One region of the Streptomyces sp. CNB091 genome, then DNA from elsewhere that is predicted to be linked to it. Evidence: predicted binding sites of a transcription regulator. Region 1 holds the regulator's gene; the other holds the start of a gene.

Region 1 (10,140 bases):
GCTTCAGCGACCGGCTGGCCGACGACGCCGTGACCGTCACCAACGAGCTGGTCACCAATGCCGTGGTGCACGCCGGGACCACCGTCGACCTGGTGCTCAGGCTGGAGGAGGAGGGCGGCGAGGAGCCGTCCGCCGCCCTCGTCCTGGAGGTCACCGACCACCACCCGGCCCGCCCGGTGAGCGGCGACGAGCCCGGCGCGGGACCCGGACCGGCCGGGGTGAGCCCCGGGGAGCTGCCCGATCCCGCGGAGTACGGCCGTGGCCTCCAGCTCGTCGCCACCCTCGCCGACTCCTGGGGCATCACCTACCGCACCGGCCTCAAGACCGTCTGGGCCCGCCTCCCCGTCGACGACTGGAGCGCCCCGCCCGCCCCGCCCGACGGGGAGGCACTCAGACGTGGCCTGCGCGCCGCCGAGATCCTCGCCCCCGCCGCCAGACGCACCGAGCGCGACGACGCGGTCTGGGACAGCCGGGGCGCTCCGGCCTTCCTCGCGGAGGCATCCGACCTGCTCGCCGGGCAGCTCGACGAGGACCTGGTGGCCGCCATAGCCGGCCAGCTCCTGGTGCCCCGGCTGGCGGACTGGTGCGCGATCTGGCTGGAGGCCGAGGGCGGGGGACCGGCCGCCGAACCCCGGCTCGCCCGCGTCTGGCACAGCGACGAGACCGGCACCGAGCCCCTGCGCGCCGTCCTGGAGCGGGAGCCTCTGCGCCTCCCGGCCGACGTGGGCTCCGGCCCCGTCCCCGTCCCCGTGCCCTGGCCCGCCCACCCTGTCGAGGAGGACCGGAAGGAGGGCGGGGAGGGCCGGGAGAAGGAAGGAGAGGGCGGGGAGGGCCGCGAGGACCGGCAGGCCGCTCCCGCGCCGCCCCCGCACCCCGGCGGCCGGGACGGGGCCGCGCTCGCCTTCCGCATCACCGCCGGTGGCCGGGCGCTCGGCACCGTGCTCGTGGGCCGCGAGGGCGTCGCCCAGGTGCCGGAGGCCGTCGCCTCGCTGATCGAGGACTTCGTCCGCCGACTCGGCCTCGCCGTGGGCGCGGCCCGTGCCTACACCCGCCAGGCCACCATCAGCCGGATCCTCCAGCGCGGACTGCTCCCCAGCAAGGTCGCCGAGATCCCCGGCGTCACCAGCGCCCTCGTCTACGAACCGAGCGACGACGGGGTGGTCGGCGGTGACTTCTACGACATCTTCGCGTGCCCCGGCGACCGCTGGTGCTTCGTCCTCGGCGACGTCCAGGGCAGCGGCCCCGAGGCCGCCGTCGTCACCGGCCTCGCCCGCCCCTGGCTGCGGCTGCTCTCCCGGGAGGGCTTCGGCGTCGGGGAGGTCCTGGACCGGCTGAACCGGCTGCTCCTCGACGACGCCATGGAGGCCGCCGAGGCCGCCGCCCTGATGGTCGCCGCCGCCGGGGGCCAGCAGCTCCACGACGGCACCCAGTCACGTTTCCTCTCCCTGCTGTACGGGGAGGTCGTGCCGCTCCCCGACGGCGGGGTCCGCTGCACGGTGGCCAGCGCCGGGCACCCCCTGCCGCTGCTGCTGCGCCCCGACGGCTCCGTACGACCGGCCGCCGAGCCCCAGGTGCTGCTCGGGGTCGTCGAGGACGTGGCGTACGAGAGCCAGGGCTTCGACCTCGCGCCCGGGGACACCCTGCTCTGCGTCACGGACGGGGTGACCGAGCGCCGGTCGGGCCCGCTGATGTTCGACGACGGGGACGGGCTGGCCCGGGTGCTGGCCGGGTGCGCCGGGCTGCCCGCCGAGGCGACGGCCGAGCGCATCCGGCGGGCCGTCCACGAGTTCGCCGAGCAGCCCCCGGACGACGACGTGGCCCTGCTGGTCCTGCACGCGCACTGACCTGCATGCGGACTGGACGGGTCGGCACGCGAACTGACCTGCCCGCGGACTGACCGGGCCGGCGCGCGCGAAGCCACCCGGTCCGGGGAGCCACCGGGTCGGGGGAGCCACCCGGCGGGGAGCCGCCCGGTCCGGGAAGTGACCCCGTCCGGGAAGTGACCCCGTCCGAGAAGCCACCCCGTCCGAGAAGCCACCCGGTCCGGGGAGCCCACCCGGTCTGGGGAACTCCCGCGGCGAGCGACAATGGTCGGTATGCCTTCCGTACTGCCCGATGGTGAGCCCGTGCCCGACGACGGGGCGCTGCCCCGCCACGCCCTGGAAGGCGCAGCCGACCGCCCGCTCGGCTTCTACCTGCACGTCCCCTACTGCGCCACCCGCTGCGGCTACTGCGACTTCAACACCTACACCGCCACCGAGCTGCGCGGCTCCGGCGGGGCCCTGGCCTCCCGCGACAACTACGCCGCCCACCTGATCGAGGAGGTCCGCCAGGCCCGCAAGGTCCTCGGCGACGACCCCCGCCCGGTGCGCACGGTCTTCGTCGGCGGCGGCACGCCCACCCTGCTGCCCGCCGCCGACCTGGTGCGCATGCTGGCGGCGATCAGGGAGGAGTTCGGGCTCGCGGACGACGCGGAGATCACCACCGAGGCCAACCCGGAGTCCGTCGACCCGGCCTACCTCGCCGCGCTCCGCGAGGGCGGCTTCAACCGGGTCTCCTTCGGCATGCAGAGCGCCAAGCAGCACGTCCTGAAGATCCTGGACCGCACGCACACCCCCGGCCGCCCCGAGGCCTGTGTCGCCGAGGCCCGGGCGGCGGGCTTCGACCACGTCAACCTCGACCTGATCTACGGCACCCCCGGCGAGTCCGACGACGACTGGCGGGCCACCCTGGACGCCGCGATCGGCGCGGGCCCCGACCACGTCTCCGCGTACGCCCTGATCGTCGAGGAGGGCACCCAGCTCGCCCGCCGCATCCGGCGCGGCGAGATCCCGATGACCGACGACGACGCGCACGCCGACCGCTACCTCATCGCGGACGAGGCGTTCGCCGCCGCCGGCTTCGACTGGTACGAGGTCTCCAACTGGGCCACCACCGAGGCGGGCCGCTGCCTGCACAACGAGCTGTACTGGCGCGGCGCCGACTGGTGGGGCGCGGGCCCCGGCGCCCACAGCCACGTCGGCGGGGTCCGCTGGTGGAACGTGAAGCACCCCGGCGCGTACGCCCAGGCGCTCTCCGAGGGCCGCTCACCCGGCGCGGGCCGCGAGATCCTCGGCCAGGAGGACCGCCGGGTCGAGCGCATCCTGCTGGAGCTCCGGCTGCGCGAGGGCTGCCCGCTCTCCCTCCTGAAACCCGACGGCCTCGCCGCCTCCCGCCGCGCCCTGACCGACGGGCTGCTGGACCCGGAGCCGTACGGGAAGGGCCGCGCGGTCCTCACCCTGCGCGGGCGGCTCCTGGCCGACGCCGTCGTCCGCGACCTCGTCGACTGAACCGGCCGGGCCGCCTCACGGCCGGCAGTCCTTGACCGTCAGCGGGGGCGCGACCCCGGCAGGCTTGCCGCAGACCACGGTCCGATCGGCGTTCGGCTTGGGACGGACCACCTTGACGATGTTGAGGCCGTGCACGTTGTCGGAGACCGAGGACCGCGTCCGGCTGAACGAGATCGTCCCCGTCGGCATGTTGTTGAGGTCCACCGTGTGCAGGGTCGCCCAGGTCTCCGCCGCGCTCCGGCGCTTGTCGCCGCGGGCCGCCGCGTCGTACAGGGCGGCCGTCGCGCTGTAGGAGATGACGGTCTGCCCGCTGGCGAACAGGCCGTCCTCGTACGCCGCACCCCCCGACGCCAGCGCGGTGACCTCCCCCTCGGGGTGCAGCGCCCGCAGCGTGCGGTACGCGTCCCCGTAGAAACCGAGGTTCTTTCCCCGGTCCAGCGGAGCGAGCGAGCTGTGGTAAAGCGTGACGTTGGCCGCGATGGAGGTGCTGGCGTCGAACGTCCCCTTCGTCAGATCGTCCCCGGTGAACACCGTCATCCGACGGTCCGAGCACCCGGTGGTCACCGACAGGCCCCGCATCAGCGTCGGTACGTCCTCGACCCGCCCCGCGAAGTACAGCGCGTCGGGGACCCGCTCGGCCCGGCAGATGGTCGTCAGCGGGGCGTTCAGGCTCGCCCCGCCCGGCAGGTCGTACGGCACGTCCTTGCCCAGATCGAAGCCCGCGTCGTGCAGCATCTGCCGGCCCGCGTCCCGCTGCTCGGCGGTGTACCGGTCCAGGTCCCCGTTGCGGTCCTCGCGCGACAGCACGAGCGCGTGCGGACGGTCGAGGTCCTTCGCGATCTGCCGGGCGACCAGCCCCAGCGCGTGCGTCTGCTCCTCGTCCGTCGCCGCGAGGCCGAAGTAGTTGGGGAACTCCCGGGGCAGGTCGCTGCTGGAGTTCGTCGTGTTCACCACCGGCAGCCCGGCCTCGCGCAGCAGCTTCACCGCGTTGTCGCTCTCGTCGGTGTTGCGGCCGAGACCGACCACCCCGACCACCGTCGGGTCCCGCCGGGCCACCTCGATGATCTTCCGCACGGCGGTGAGCTGCCGCAGCATGTCCTCGCCGCCGTTCGCGGTCAGCACCCGCAGCTTCACCGACCGGCGCAGGGTCTTGTTCACCTCCCGCTGGTGGAGATAGACGCCGGTCAGCTCCTCCAAGCCCTTGCGGGTCTCCTCCCGCTCCTTCCCCGTGGCGGTGAGCGGACCGGCGTACACGACCGTCACGTACGTGTCGTCCGGTTCGATGTCGTCGTTCTCGTCCCGGATCGCCTGCTCGATCCGCTCGAAGGTGATGCCCTCCCCGGCCCCGTTCAGATCCAGGTCGTTGCCCCGCGCGAAGCGCACCTCGGGGGCGGTCGCCACCCCCACGCACTCCCGGTCGTCCCCCTTCCCGGCCCAGATCGCGTCCGTGTTCCGGTCGGTCAGCGGCCCGTGGCAGTACGTGTCGCGCCAGTGCCCGGCCCACAGGAACGCCCCCAGCAGACTTCCCACGACGAGCACGGCGATGCTCGCCCGCGACATCACCCACCACGCCCAGGTCCGCCGCACCCGGTGGGTGACGAGCTGCGCGTGCGCGTGCTCGTGGGTCAGCTTCTCGGTGGACAGCGGCAGCAGCAGCACCCACGCCAGGGTCGCCGCCGCCCCCGGCGACTGGCCCAGACTCAGATCGTCGACCCAGCGCTCGTAGCGGGCCCGCGCCCCGGACGAACCGGACGGCGCACCGGGCCCCGGCCGCTCCGGGGGCAGCGGCGGCGTGTGCCGCATGATCTCGGGCGCCTGGAGCGAGGCGAGCAGCAGCAGCGGATCCACCTCGCTGCGCCGCGACCGTACGCTGTTGATCGCGTTGATCAGCAGGATGCCGCCGTTGTCCTGGGTCGCCCGGGGCAGGAACACCACCGGCGGGACCGTGCGCTTGCTGCGCCGCCAGTCCAGGGAGTGCGGGCGGTAGTTGTGCCGCAGGTCCTCCAGCAGCGCCTGCACCCGCAGCTCCAGATGGAACTGGCGCGCGTACTCGTCGCCCGCGCCCGCGTCCGCCACCCGCTCCGCGACCGCCGCCGCCCGCGCCCGGATCACCCGCCACGAACCGCTCGGCGACAGCCACGACCAGCCGTCCGACGGATAGCCGGTGCTGGAGGCGGCCAGGGACGAGGTGGTGGCGAACCACCGGCTGGCCCGGCGCAGCCACAGCAGCGGCGGCGCGGCCCGGCTCGCCAGGCCCACCACGGCGAGCCCGATCAGCGCGACGGCCGCCACCAGGGCCGTCAGCAGCCAGTCGATCTCCCCGAGCAACACGCTGAGCAGGGCGATGAAGAGCGCGCCGACGAACGTCTCGGGCCGCACCGACTGCCGCAGCGAGGCCCACCGGGTGCCGCCGCGCGGCCGGCCGGACCGCCAGCGCAGCCGGCTCAGCTGTTCCAGGATCCGTTCCTCGCGCACCTCGGAGGTGTTCCCGTCGGACTGCTCGACCACCGTCGCGGTGGCCTGCTCGATCGCCCCGAGCAGCCGGGAGCGGGGAAAGGCGAACGTCTTGTACTGGGTGTTCTCGCGGGTCTCCCACGGCTTCTCGGAGAGCGTGCGCACCAGGTCGAGCGCCGCCTCGTACGGGGTCGCCCCCTCGCCGTCCAGCAGCCGCACCGGCACCCGGCGCAACTCGTTGGCCCGGTGCACCTGATGCACGAGCTGCTCCACCCGCGCGTCGATCTCCGGCCCGGCCCCGGCGTCCGCCGCCTGGACCACCACGAGCGGCATCACCGGCCGGTTGACCCGGTACCGGTCGATCAGCTGCTGTATCAGATGGAAGACGGCCGAGGCCGCCTCGTTGTCCGCACTGTCCCGCCAGACCTCGCGTGCCATCGGTACCCGCCCTTCCCCCGTGAGCCCTTCGGCCCGTGAACCGCCTGCCCGTTCCTCCACCTCAATAACCGATGGTGCGTGTGGGACGCAGGCATTCATAGGGATAGGTACGAGATCCTCTGCGACAGTCCTGCAACAGACCGGAATCAGGCCCGGACATCAGTCCGGAAGAGTGACGAAGTCGATCAATTCCTCTACCCGTCCCAGCAGTTGGGGTTCAAGATCCTTGTAGCTGCGGACCTTGGACAGGATGTGCTGCCAGGCCGCCCCGGTGTTCTGGGGCCATCCCAGCGCCCGGCACACGCCCGTCTTCCAGTCCTGCCCCCTCGGCACCACCGGCCACGCGTCGATCCCCACCGAGGACGGCTTCACCGCCTCCCACACGTCGATGTACGGGTGCCCCACCACCAGCACATGGTCCCCGGTCACCCGCTCGGCGATCCGGGACTCCTTGGAGCCGGGCACCAGATGGTCCACCAGCACCCCCAGCCGGGCGTCCGGCCCCGGCGCGAACTCCCCGACGATCGCCGGCAGGTCGTCCACCCCCTCCAGGTACTCCACGACCACGCCCTCGATGCGCAGATCGTCGCCCCATACCCGCTCCACCAGCTCCGCGTCGTGCCGGCCCTCCACATAGATCCGCCCGGCCCGCGCCACCCGGGCCCGCGCCCCGGGCACCGCCACCGAACCGGAGGCCGTACGGGTGGGACGCACCGGGCCGCCGGGGCCCGGGCGCACCAGCGTGACGACCCTGCCCTCCAGCAGGAAGCCGCGCGGCTCCATCGGGAACACCCGGTGCTTGCCGAAGCGGTCCTCCAGGGTCACCGTCGGGCCCTGGGCCGTCTTCTCGCAGCGGATCACCGCCCCGCAGAAGCCGGTGGAGACCTCCTCCACGACCAGATCGGGCTCGGCGGGCACCTCGGGCACGGGGGCGGACCTCTTCCACGGCGGGGTCAGGTCCGGCTGGTAGCTGCGCATGGCACGACGATATTCGCCCGAACCGCCGGCGGACGTCGGAGACCCGGCCGAGGCCGCCGGGACGCCCCGGTGACGACCCTGGAGCACCTCGGAACGTTCCTAGGAGGTGGTCCAGGGTCCTCACCGGGGTTTCACCCCTCGTCGAGGTCCACGTCGAAGCGCTCCGCCAGCGACGCCCGCTGCGCCCGCACGAACGCCGCGTCCACCACCGCCCCGTGCCCCGGCACGTACAGCGCGCTCTCGCCGCCCAGCGCCAGCAGCCGCTCCAGCGCGGCCGGCCAGCGCGAGGTGATCGCGTCCCGGCCCGCCTGCGGCTCGCCCGACTCCTCGACCAGGTCACCGCAGAACACCACCGGAGGCTCACCGCCCGTGCCCGGCACCAGCGCCGCGAGGTCATGGCCGCTGTGCCCGGGGCCCACGTTCGCCAGCAGCACCTGACGGCCGCCGCCCAGGTCCAGCGTCCAGTCGCCGCACACCTCGTGGTGCGGGACCACCAGCGTGTCCACCGACCGGGCCGCCTCGCCCTCCGGCACCCCGTGGCGCACCGCCGAGGCGCCGAGGCTCTCCGCCCCGCCGCGCAGCAGCGCCGCGACGCCCGCCGCCCCGTACACCTGGGCCCCGGCGAACGCGGCGGTGCCCAGCACATGATCGAAGTGCGGGTGGCTCAGTGCGATATGCGTCACCCTCCGCCCGAGCAGCGCCTCGGCCTGCCGCCGCAGCTCGACTCCCTCGCGCAGCGTGGCGCCGGTGTCGTACAGCAACGCGCCGTCCTCCCCGGCGACCAGCGCGGCGGTGGCGTCCCAGCCGGGGAGGCGCCGCCTGCCGATACCGTTGCCCAACCGCTCCCAGCCGAAGTCTTCCCAAGCGACGTCCATACCAGGACGCTATCGGCAACGACCTGCGCGGTCTCGGGGAGGCGTGGCCGGTCGCCCTTGCCCCCGCCCCACCCCACCCCCGTACACTGACTGCGGGGATTGCTGGCACTCGAACGCACCGAGTGCCAGACAGACACCGAGAGACACAGCTGGAGGTGTGCGCGATGCTCAGCGAACGCAGACTCGAAGTGCTGCGCGCCATCGTCCAGGACTACGTCGGCACCGAGGAGCCCGTCGGCTCCAAGGCGCTGACCGAGCGGCACCGGCTGGGGGTCTCCCCGGCCACCGTCCGCAACGACATGGCGGTGCTGGAGGACGAGGGCTTCATCGCCCAGCCGCACACGAGCGCGGGACGCATCCCGACCGACAAGGGGTACCGCCTCTTCGTCGACAAGCTCGCGGGCGTCAAGCCGCTCTCCTCGCCCGAGCGCCGGGCCATCCAGAACTTCCTCGACGGCGCGGTCGACCTCGACGACGTGGTCGGCCGGACGGTGCGGCTGCTCGCGCAGCTGACCCGGCAGGTCGCCGTCGTGCAGTACCCCTCGCTGACCCGCTCGACGGTGCGGCACGTGGAACTGCTGGCGCTCGCCCCCGCCCGGCTGATGCTCGTCCTGATCACGGACACGGGCCGGGTCGAACAGCGTATGATCGACTGCCCTGCGCCGTTCGGCGAGGCATCGCTCGCGGATCTGCGGGCCCGGCTCAACAGCCGGGTCGTCGGACGCCGCTTCGCGGATGTCCCGCAGCTGGTGCAGGAGCTGCCGGAATCCTTCGACAGCGAGGACCGGGGGACGGTTTCCACGGTCCTTTCCACCCTCCTCGAAACACTGGTCGAGGAGACGGAGGAGCGGCTGATGATCGGCGGCACCTCCAACCTCACCCGCTTCGGACACGACTTCCCGGTGATGATCCGGCCGGTGCTGGAAGCACTGGAGGAACAGGTCGTCCTGCTGAAGCTGCTCGGTGAGGCAACGGACTCCGGCATGACCGTACGGATCGGGCACGAGAACGCCCACGAGGGGCTCAACTCCACGTCCGTCGTCGCGGTCGGCTACGGTTCGGGCGACGAGGCAGTCGCCAAACTCGGCGTGGTCGGACCGACCCGCATGGACTACCCCGGAACGATGGGAGCGGTACGCGCAGTGGCACGTTACGTCGGACAGATCCTGGCGGAGTCGTAAGTGGCCACGGACTACTACGCCGTACTCGGCGTGCGCCGCGACGCATCTCAGGACGAGATCAAGAAGGCATTCCGTCGGCTCGCACGCGAGCTGCACCCGGATGTCAACCCGGACCCGAAGACCCAGGAGCGGTTCAAGGAGATCAACGCCGCCTACGAGGTGCTCTCGGACCCGCAGAAGAAGCAGGTCTACGACCTCGGCGGCGACCCCCTCTCCGCCAGTGGCGGCGGAGGCGGTGGCGCGGGCGGTTTCGGAGCCGGCGGCTTCGGCAACTTCTCCGACATCATGGACGCGTTCTTCGGCAACGCCGCGCAGCGCGGGCCCCGTTCGCGGACCCGGCGGGGCCAGGACGCCATGATCCGGCTGGAGATCGACCTCAACGAGGCGGCCTTCGGCACCACCAAGGACATCCAGGTCGACACGGCCGTCGTCTGCAACACCTGCAGCGGCGAGGGCGCGGCCCCCGGCACGTCCGCCCAGACCTGTGACATGTGTCGCGGCCGCGGCGAGGTCTCGCAGGTCACCCGGTCCTTCCTGGGCCAGGTCATGACCTCGCGGCCCTGCCCGCAGTGCCAGGGTTTCGGCACCGTCGTGCCCACCCCGTGCCCGGAGTGCGCCGGCGACGGCCGCATCCGCTCGCGGCGCACCCTGACCGTGAAGATCCCCGCGGGCGTCGACAACGGCACCCGAATCCAGCTCGCCGGCGAGGGCGAGGTCGGCCCCGGCGGCGGCCCGCCCGGCGATCTGTACGTGGAGATCCACGAGCTGCCGCACGCCGTGTTCCAGCGGCGCGGCGACGATCTGCACTGCACGGTCACCGTCCCCATGACGGCCGCGGCCCTCGGCACCAAGTGTCCGCTGGAGACCCTGGACGGCCTGGAGGAC
Region 2 (10,140 bases), on a different contig from region 1:
AACCGGATGCGGATGATCGATCTGAAGACCGGGAAGCAGGGCTGGCACAAGGAGCTCGACGAGCCCGGTGACCGGGACAACACGTTCATCGTCTACAGCGCCATCAGCGGCGACGTCCTGTCCGTCGCCCGGAACATGCAGGCCATCACCTACCGGATGGACGACGGGAGCAAGCTCTACGAGATCCCCCGGGAGCACAAGAACAAGTGCGTCCCCGACGACGTGGCGGGCGGCGCCGCCCGGCTCCTGGTGACCTCCGACTGCATGATCGCCATCGACCGGAGCAAGAACTACGGCCAGGTCCGCGAGCTCGACCCGCGCACCGGCAAGGTCCTGTGGCGCTACCGGATGAAGACCGGCTGGAGCTTCGGCAGTCTGATCTCCATGGACCCGGTCGTCTTCACCACCTACAACAACGAGGACACCGCGAGCGACTGGCGGATCACGGTCCTGGACCCCAAGGGCAAGCACCGCACCACCTTCGACGCCCGGGGCAAGGGTTTCGAGCACTGCGGCGGGGACGGGGCCGGCGGAAACATCCAGCCCTGCCGGGGCGCCGGGGTCGGCAAGGGCCTCATCATGCTGGGCGGCACCGAACAGGTCGGCGCGTACGACCTGAAGACCGGAAAGTTCCTGTGGGGCATCAAGTCCGACGAGCTGCGCAGGCTGTACCCGCTGCGCGCGGAGGACGGCAAGTCGATGCTCGTCTACGAGGCGGCCACGTCGAGCCGCCCCGGCCGGACCTTCCTCATGGGCCCGCGCGGCGCCGGCACGGAGACGAACGTCGTGAAACACCCGGTGGCGACCGCGCCGTGGGAGTACGAGATGTCCATGGGGCACACGGCCCTCGTCGACGGGCGGCTCGTCCTGTCGTCGACGCACATGAGCGGCGACGAGGACCGGAAGCCCGTGCGCGAGGCCCGCATGCTGTCCTTCGCCCCTGTCGCGCCTTAGACGCAGCGGGCGGGTACGCCGCCCGGTCGTGAGGGGCACTAACGTGCCGCGTATGACGACTGCACTGATCACGGGCGCGACGGCGGGCATCGGGGCCGCGTTCGCGCGGCGGCTCGCGGCCCAGGGGCACAACCTGGTGCTGGTGGCACGGGACATCGCGCGGCTGCGCGAGCAGGCCACCGAACTGCACGACCGGCACGGCATCGAGGCCGAGGTGCTGAGCGCCGACCTGTCCACGGAGGGCGGGATCGAAGCGGTGGTGAAGCGTCTCGTCGACCGCACGCACCCGGTCGATCTGCTGGTCAACAACGCCGGGTTCGGCAACAAGGGGCGCTTCCTGGAGGTGTCCATGGCCGACGAGCTGACGATGCTGAAGGTGCACTGCGAGGCGGTGCTGCGGCTGACCTCGGCGGCTGTCGCCGGGATGAGGGAGCGGGGCCGGGGCGGGGTCGTCAACGTGGCGTCGGTCGCGGCGTTCGTGCCGCGCGGTACGTACGGGGCGTCCAAGGCGTGGGTCGTGCAGTTCACCCAGGGCGCGGCGCGGGATCTGGCCGGGTCGGGGGTGCGGCTGATGGTGCTGTGCCCCGGGTTCGTGCGGACGGAGTTCCACGAGCGAGCCGGGATGGGCACGGACAACATCCCGAACTGGATGTGGCTCGACGCGGACAAGCTGGTGGCGTCCGCGCTGACGGACCTGGCCCGGGGGAAGACGGTGTCGATCCCGGACCCGCGCTACAAGGCGCTGATGGGGCTGGTGAAGGTCGCCCCGCGGGGCCTGCTCGGCGGGGTCACGTCGCGGACGGGGCGCAAGTACGGTCCGCAGTAGCACGTACGGTCCGCCGTAGCGCCGCACTCCGCTGCTGTGCGGCGTACGGATGCGGTAAGGGTGTGCCGTACGGGAGTGGTTCCACCCCCTCCCGCGTCCGGCGCACGGCTCGCCGCGAGGAACGCACCGAGGCCCGGCGCCCCCGCGACGGGGGTGCCGGGCCTCGGGCGTACCGAACGGCCTACCGAACGGTGCGGGCCGTACTAGTGGGAGTGGCCGTGGCCGCCGTGACCGGCGTCGCCCTCGTCCTCGGCCGGCTTCTCGACGACCAGGGTCTCGGTCGTGAGCAGCAGCGACGCGATGGACGCGGCGTTCTCCAGGGCGGAGCGGGTGACCTTGACCGGGTCGATGACGCCGGCCTTGACCAGGTCGCCGTACTCGCCGGTGGCGGCGTTGAAGCCCTGGCCCTTGTCGAGCTCGGAGACCTTGGAGGTGATGACGTAACCCTCCAGGCCGGCGTTCTCGGCGATCCAGCGCAGCGGCTCGACGGCGGCGCGGCGGACGACCGCGACACCGGTGGCCTCGTCGCCGGTCTTGCCGAGGTTGCCCTCCAGGACCTTCACCGCGTGGACGAGGGCGGAGCCACCGCCGGAGACGATGCCCTCCTCGACGGCGGCGCGGGTCGCCGAGATGGCGTCCTCGAGGCGGTGCTTCTTCTCCTTGAGCTCCACCTCGGTGGCGGCGCCGACACGGATGACGCACACGCCGCCGGCCAGCTTCGCGAGGCGCTCCTGGAGCTTCTCGCGGTCCCAGTCGGAGTCCGTGGACTCGATCTCGGCCTTGATCTGGTTGACGCGGCCCTTGACGTCGTCGGAGTTGCCCCCGCCGTCGACGATGGTCGTGTCGTCCTTGGAGACGGTGACGCGGCGGGCGGTGCCCAGCACGTCGAGACCGGCGCCGTCGAGCTTGAGGCCGACCTCCTCGGCGATGACGGTCGCACCGGTGAGGGTGGCGATGTCACCGAGCATGGCCTTGCGGCGGTCGCCGAAGCCCGGGGCCTTCACCGCGACGGCGTTGAAGGTGCCACGGATCTTGTTGACGACGAGGGTGGAGAGCGCCTCGCCCTCGACGTCCTCGGCGATGATCAGGAGCGGCTTGGAGGCGCCGGCCTGGATGACCTTCTCCAGGAGCGGGAGCAGCTCCTGGATGGAGCCGATCTTGCCCTGGTGGATCAGGATGTACGGGTCGTCGAGGACGGCCTCCATACGCTCCTGGTCGGACACCATGTACGGGGACAGGTAGCCCTTGTCGAAGGCCATGCCCTCGGTGAACTCCAGGTCCAGACCGAAGGTGTTGGACTCCTCGACGGTGATGACACCGTCCTTGCCGACCTTGTCCATCGCGTCCGCGATGAGCTCGCCGACCTGGGTGTCCTGCGCGGAGAGCGCGGCCACGGCGGCGATGTCGGACTTGTCGTCGATCGGGCGGGCGGTCGCGAGGAGCTCCTCGGACACGGCCTTGACCGCGGCGTCGATGCCCTTCTTCAGGGCGGCCGGGGAGGCGCCGGCGGCGACGTTGCGCAGGCCCTCGCGGACGAGCGCCTGGGCCAGCACGGTCGCGGTGGTGGTGCCGTCACCCGCTACGTCGTTGGTCTTGGTCGCCACCTCCTTGACGAGCTGGGCGCCCAGGTTCTCGTACGGGTCGTCGAGCTCGACCTCGCGCGCGATGGTGACACCGTCGTTGGTGATGGTGGGAGCGCCGAACTTCTTGTCGATGACGACGTTGCGGCCCTTGGGGCCGATCGTCACCTTGACCGTGTCGGCAAGCTTGTTGACGCCGCGCTCAAGGGCGCGACGGGCGTCCTCGTCGAACTTAAGAATCTTCGCCATGGGCTGTGTTCCCTCTCAAAATGAACTGCGCCCCTCGCCGCCCGGCTAGTTATTTCGCAGGGGGCCAGGGGCGCAGAACACAAGCAAACGTGGGTGAGTTACTTCTCGACGATCGCGAGAACGTCGCGGGCCGAGAGGACGAGGTACTCCTCGCCGTTGTACTTCACCTCGGTGCCGCCGTACTTGCTGTACAGGACGACGTCGCCGGTCTTGACGTCGAGCGGAAGCCGCTCGCCGTTCTCGAAGCGGCCCGGGCCCACCGCGAGGACGACGCCCTCCTGGGGCTTCTCCTTCGCGGTGTCCGGAATGACCAGGCCGGAAGCCGTGGTCTGCTCGGCGTCGAGCGGCTGGACCACAATGCGGTCCTCGAGCGGCTTGATCGCAACCTTGGAGCTGGTGGTCGACACGATCCGGTCTCCCCCTTCGGAGATCTCACGGGGTTTAACAGTCTGTGGGCGGCGACCTGACCGGCCCGTCGTCGCGGGTGCCGGACCTGCCCTGTCGCGCAAGGTGGTTCTGGCACTCTCCAGGGGGGAGTGCCAGCACCGAGACTATGACCGCGATTAGCACTCGGTCAAGCGGAGTGCCAATTCACCACCCTCGCGCCGTCCCGATCGGGGCCCCGTCGGGGCCCCGTCCGGACAACGCCGGGGTGGCGCGTGACGTTCCGGCAACGGCGAACGCGCGCGCAGCGGGGGCTGAGCGCGCGTTCACGGCCGGGTGCGGGGAAGGACGCGGGTCAGACGTAGTCCTCCAGCTTCGCCACCGCGTATCCCTTGTCGGTGATGGTCTTCATGACCTGGCGGATCATGTCGGGCATCGACCCCTTCCAGTCCTCCTTGCCCCGGAAGTGGGTGAGGACGATGTCGCCGGGGTGCAGGTCCCGGTCCCACTCGCGCCATTCCATGTGGTCGGGGAAGGCCTCGGAGGACCACAGGGGCACGGCGGTGATCCCGCAGGACTTGGCGACGACGAGGGTGTCGCGGTTGTAGTTGCCGTAGGGCGGGCGGAAGAGGGTGGGCCGCTTCCCGTAGTGCTGGAGGATCTTCTCCTGCTGGCCGCAGATCTCCCGCTTCTGCTCGCCGGCGGAGAGGCCGGGCAGATAGCGGTGGTTGAGCGTGTGGTTGCTGATCGTCACCCCGCGCTTCTGCATCTCCTTGAAGTAGCCGTAGTCGTCGTTGATGACGTAGTCGCTGACGAACGCGCTGTACGGGATATCCAGTTCGGTCATCATCCGCAGCAGCTCGGGGTCCTTCTCCGCCCCGTCGTCCATCGTCAGGAAGACGATCTTCTCCTTGGTCGGGACGGTGGTGAAGACGGGCGGCAGCCCGGCGTCGTCCCGGACCTCGAAGCCCTTGCGGGTGGTGATGCGCGGCTTCACCTTCGGCGGCTCGGGGGCCGCGAGCGGGGTCCTGGCCAGTCCCCACTTCTTCGCGGCGACGGCCCGCGCCGCCTGCTTCTTCCTGAGCGCCTCGGCGTAGGTGTCCAGGGCGCGGGCGGGCCCGGCCTCCGGAGCGGCCTCGCCCGGCTGGCCGGCGGCGGGCTTCGCGGGGCCGCCGGGAGTTCCCGGGCCACCGCCGCCCGTCTCCGCCGCGCACCCGGAGGCGACGGCGGCGGCCAGCAGGGCCGCCAGCACGACGGCACCCGATCTGTGCCACTTCATGGCTGCTTTTTCGTTTTGTCGTACTAGCTGCATGGCGCCGCATCCTGCCAGCCGTCGGCCCGCCCCCCGCCCCGACACCGCGAGCGGGTCGGCGCCGTCCCCCGGCCGGCCCACAGCGGCCTCCGGCGGCGCGGGCAGCGGCACCCGGCGCAGCGGCCACAATGGACCGGGTGAACGCGACGAACCCCTCCGCCCCGGACGACGACCCCGCGCGCGCCGCCTTCGCGGCGCTGCGCACTCCCGAGGGCGAGCAGCTGCTGGCCGAGCTGCGCGACCACGACCCCGCCGACGAGCTGGCCGCCGCGACCCGGCTGCGCCGCACGCACCCGGCGGAGCTGGTCTCGGCGGCCCTGGGCCAGGCCCGGCTGCGGCAGCGGGCGGTGGCCAAGTTCGGGGCCGAGGACGCCTACCGGATGTACTTCACGCCCAACGGGGTCGAGCAGGCCACCCGCACCTCGGTCGCCGCCCACCGCGCCGCCCGGTTCGCCGGGCTCGGCGTGCGGAGCGTGGCCGACCTGTGCTGCGGCATCGGCGGCGACGCCCTCGCCCTGGCCCGCGCCGGGATCTCCGTCCTGGCCGTGGACCGCGACCCGTTGACCGCCGAGGTGGCCCGCGCCAACGCGGAGGCGCTCGGTCTGGCGGGTCTGATCGAGGTGCGGTGCGCCGATGTCACGGAGATCGACACCGCCCCGTACGACGCGGTGTTCGTGGACCCGGCCCGGCGCGGCGGACGCGGCCGCATCTTCGATCCGGAGGCGTACTCACCGCCGCTGTCCTGGGCGGCGGCCGCCGCGCTGAAGGCCCCGAGGGCGGCGCTGAAGATCGCCCCGGGCGTGCCGCACGAGGCGATCGGCCCGGAGGCGGAGGCCGAGTGGATCTCGGACGGCGGCGATGTGAAGGAGGCGGTGCTCTGGTACGGGGAGGGCTTCGCGCCCGGCGCGTTCCGGGCCACGCTGCTGCCCTCCGGGGCGACCCTGACCGCCCCGGCCCCCCTGCCCGCCCCGCCCGTGGGCCCGGTCGGGCGCTATCTGTACGAGCCGGACGGCGCGGTGATCCGGGCGCATCTGGTCGCCGACATCGTCGAGCGGTGCGGCGGGCGGCTGGTGGACGAGACGATCGCGTACGTCACGAGCGACACGCGGTACTCCTCCCCGTACGTCTCCGGGTACGAGATCACCGACCGGCTGCCGTTCAACATGAAGAAGCTGAAGGCGCTGCTGCGGGAGCGGGGGGTCGGCGTACTGACCGTCAAGAAGCGCGGCTCGGCGGTCGAGCCGGAGGAGCTGCGTCGCCGGATGAAGCTGAGCGGTCCGCACGCGGCGACGGTGTTCCTGACCCGGGTGGCGGGGGCTCCGACGATGCTGATCGGCCATCCGCTGGGCTGACCCGCCCGGCGGGCCCCATCAGGACGCCCACCACCCAACGGCGGTGCGCCAGGGCCGTGACCGCGCCGGTCAGCGCGGTCAGCCAGGCGACCATGCCGACGCCCATCACGAGGGCGACCAGCCCGTACGTCTCCCGGCCGGGCCGCGCGTTCGCGGGCCCGAGCACACAGAGGGCGAGCCCCACCGCGCCCAGGACGAAGGACAGGAGCAGCCAGGCGAGGCTCGTCCCGGGCATCCGCAGCCGCCGGTCGCGCTCCGGGTCCCGGTCGAGCGCGCCCCAGGCGGCGAGCAGCGAACGGACCTTCCGGTCCCGCGCGACGCCGAGGCAGAAGAAGATGACGGCCGGGATCAGCACCGTCGCGCCGCTGAGCAGGCTGACGATTCCGCCGACGACGCTGGTGAAGTCGACCAGGTCGACCGCCCGCTCGAACAGGACGATCCCGGAGCCCACCAGAGCCCAGCCGATCGCGACGAGCCCCGCCCACATCCACAGCAGCCCGAGCCGCCCGGGACCCACGTGCATCCTCACCAGCTCGCCCAGGACCACCGCCCGGTCGGCGAGCAGCGCCTCACGGTCGGGCCAGGAGCGGATCTCGGCAGGCGGCGGAGGCGGCGGAAGAGGGGCACGGCGTGGCATGCACAGAACACTACCGACCGGGCCACGAGGGTCCGCGCACGCGCTCGTCCGGGCCCTCACTGCCGCGCGCCGGCTCAAGCTCCGGCGACCCGCTACCCGCTACCGGCTACCGGCTACCGGCCCAAGCTCCTTCGGCCGCGCGCCCGTTCAGGCGTCGCGCAGCGCCTGGATGTCCAGCTTGCCCATGCCGAGCATCGCCTTCATGGTCCGGTCCGCCTTCGCCGGGTCCGGGTCGGCCAGCAGGCGCGGCAGCTCGTTCGGCACGATCTGCCAGGAGACCCCGTACTTGTCCTTGAGCCAGCCGCACTGGCCTTCTTCGCCGCCCTCGGAGAGCGCGTCCCAGAGCCGGTCCACCTCGGCCTGGTCGGCGCAGTCCACGGAGAGCGAGATCGCCTCGGTGAAGGGGAACTGCGGCCCTCCGTTGAGCCCCAGGTAGTCCTGGCCCGCGAGCCGGAACCCGACGGTGAGCACGGAACCCGTCTCGCCCGGGGCGGATTCTCCGTAGTGGGTGACGTCCAGGATGCGGGAGTCCCCGCCGAAGATCGCGACGTAGTGCTCGGCGGCCTCCTCGGCCTTGCCGTCGTACCAGAGACAGGGCGTGATCTTCTGCATGATCTTCTCCTCGTCGGGCCGTCCACACGTCCGGACCGGACGGTCCGGACGTGTGGAAGGTAGACCCGGTCCGCCGCCCGAACTCATCGGACACGCCCCGGCTTGGCCGCCCCCACCCGGGCGGGCTCAGCGGGAAGCGGGGGTGGCACATGCTCAGCGGGAAGCGGCGTCGTCCTCCCGCTCGGCGCCCCGGTTCCGCGCGGCCCCCCGGTTCCGCGCGGCCCCCCGGTTCCGCTCGGCCCCCCGGTCCCGCTCCACGCCCGTCGGCCCGCCGAGGGCCTTCCGCTCCGCCGGCAGCAGGACGTAGGCCGCCAGCGCGGCCGCCGTCAGGAGCCCCGCGGCGGCCCAGAACGCGGCCGCGTACCCCGCGGACAGCTCGGTGCGCCCGGTGGAGCCTGCGGTGACCCGGGCGGCGACGGTGACCAGGACCGCGAGGCCGAGCGAGCCGCCGACCTGGCGCGAGCTGTTGAGCAGCCCGGAGGCCATGCCGGTCTCGCCGGTGGCCACGTCGGTCGTCGCGGCCGTGCCGAGCGGCACGAAACAGAGCCCGATGCCGAAGGAGCAGAGCAGCGACGGGCCGAGGATGGAGACGAGGAAGCCGCCGTCGACCGTGGCGGTCGCCGCGAACCAGGCCATGCCGAGCGCGGCCAGCGTCGCGCCCGCCGTCATCAGCCGACGGATGCCGAGCGCGGCGACCGCCCGGGTGGCGAGGATCGAGCCGGCGACGACGCCCACGCAGAACGGCAGGAACGCGAACCCGGCGGCGGTCGGCCCGAACCCGAGGACCAGCTGCATGTAGAGCGAGACGAAGTAGAACGCGCCGAACTGGGCCGAGGCCAGCAGCAGACAGAACAGGTTCGCGGTCAGCACCGGCCGCCCCCTCAGCAGGCCGGGCCGGAGCAGCGGCGACGCGGTCCGCAGCTCGACGGCGACGAAGGCGGCCAGCAGGATCACCGCGGCGCCGAGGGAGGCGAGCGTGACCGCCGAGCCCCAGCCGTGGTCCGAGGCCCGCACCAGACCGAGGACCAGCAGTGTCGTCCCGGCCGTGACCAGCAGCGCCCCGGCCACGTCCAGCCGCGCCCCGGGCCGCCGCCCCCCGCCGACGGGTCCGGTGCGCGCGGCGGCGGCCAGCGCGAAGGCGACGATCGGCACGTTGACCAGCATCACGGACCGCCAGCCCGTCGCGTCGGTGAGCACCCCGCCCGCCAGCACCCCGACCGCGCCGCCCGCCGCGCCCGCCATGCCCCACAGCCCGAGCGCCCGGGACCGGGTGGGCCCGGCCGGGAAGGCGAGGGTGATCAGGGCGAACGCCACCGGGGAGAGGGCCGCCGCGCCGACGCCCTGGACGGCCCGCGCCGCCACCAGCGACCCGGGCGACCAGGCGAGCCCGCCGGCCAGGCTGGCCAGGCCGAAGAGCACCAGACCCGCCGTCAGGACACGGCGCGGACCGGCCAGGTCGGCGAGCCGGCCGCCGAGCATGAGGAGCCCGCCGAAGGCGAGGGCGTAGGCGTTCACGACCCACAGCAGCCCCTCCCCGCCGAAGCCGAGGTCGCTGCGGATGTCGGGCAGCGCGACGTTCACCACGGACATGTCCAGCGACACCAGGAACTGCACCGTGAGCGCCACCACCAGCAGCCACCGCGCGTGCCGCGCCCCCGCGCCTCCACCGGCCCCCACGCCCGCCGTCCCGTCCTCGGGACCTCTTCCCGTCCCGCTCTTCCCCGCGCCGTCCATGACGTCCCCTTCGCTTCGCGCTTCCCTCGACCGGGAATTACCATACACGTATAGAAAATAGGCGCCGATGCATCGGGAGAGTCCCGCGGCGGACCGGAGCAGGGCCCCGGAAGGAGAGAATGCCCAGGTGTCAGGCACCGAGAAGACCGAGAAGACAAAGAAGATGAAAAATCCGGTGACGGGCGGCAAACCGGACGCGTCCGGGCAGCCCACGGGACGGCCGGCGGGACGGCCCGTGGGGCGGCCCCGCCGGCTGGACCCGGAGGTGATGGTCGCCACCGCGCGTCGCATCGTCGAGGAGGAGGGCGTGGCCGCCCTGTCCATGCGGCGGGTGGCGAAGGAGCTGGGCAGCACCCCCATGGCGCTCTACCACTACGTGCAGGACAAGGACGAGCTGCTGATGCTCACCCTGTCCGGAACGGCGGCGGCGTTCCCGCGCCCGGAGCTGCCCGAGGACCCGCGCGAGCGGCTGGTGGCGGTGGCCGCGCACCTGCACGACA

What was found. The regulator HrcA, encoded in region 1, represses chaperone genes, less so after heat shock. The targets are predictions, from matches to a motif close to TTNGCACTCNGNNNNNCNGAGTGCNAA.
Region 2: the regulator HrcA is predicted to act here: its motif matches at 4,173-4,199, upstream of groES (co-chaperone GroES).

The regions. Positions count from the first base shown of each region.
Region 1 covers NZ_KB899012.1:77,462-87,601, reverse strand. Annotated here, with positions in the region: gene D581_RS0132110 (ATP-binding SpoIIE family protein phosphatase) at 1-1,844, shown strand, start outside; gene hemW (radical SAM family heme chaperone HemW) at 2,088-3,329, shown strand; gene D581_RS0132100 (ABC transporter substrate-binding protein) at 3,345-6,221, opposite strand; gene D581_RS0132095 (DUF3097 domain-containing protein) at 6,381-7,199, opposite strand; gene D581_RS0132090 (MBL fold metallo-hydrolase) at 7,331-8,074, opposite strand; gene hrcA (heat-inducible transcriptional repressor HrcA) at 8,239-9,255, shown strand; gene dnaJ (molecular chaperone DnaJ) at 9,256-10,140, shown strand, end outside.
Region 2 covers NZ_KB899005.1:170,217-180,356, reverse strand. Annotated here, with positions in the region: gene D581_RS0126920 (outer membrane protein assembly factor BamB family protein) at 1-954, shown strand, start outside; gene D581_RS0126915 (SDR family NAD(P)-dependent oxidoreductase) at 1,007-1,780, shown strand; gene groL (chaperonin GroEL) at 1,984-3,609, opposite strand; gene groES (co-chaperone GroES) at 3,708-4,016, opposite strand; gene D581_RS0126900 (polysaccharide deacetylase family protein) at 4,349-5,272, opposite strand; gene D581_RS0126895 (THUMP-like domain-containing protein) at 5,434-6,657, shown strand; gene D581_RS0126885 (VOC family protein) at 7,442-7,906, opposite strand; gene D581_RS0126880 (MFS transporter) at 8,060-9,640, opposite strand; gene D581_RS0126875 (TetR/AcrR family transcriptional regulator) at 9,768-10,140, shown strand, end outside.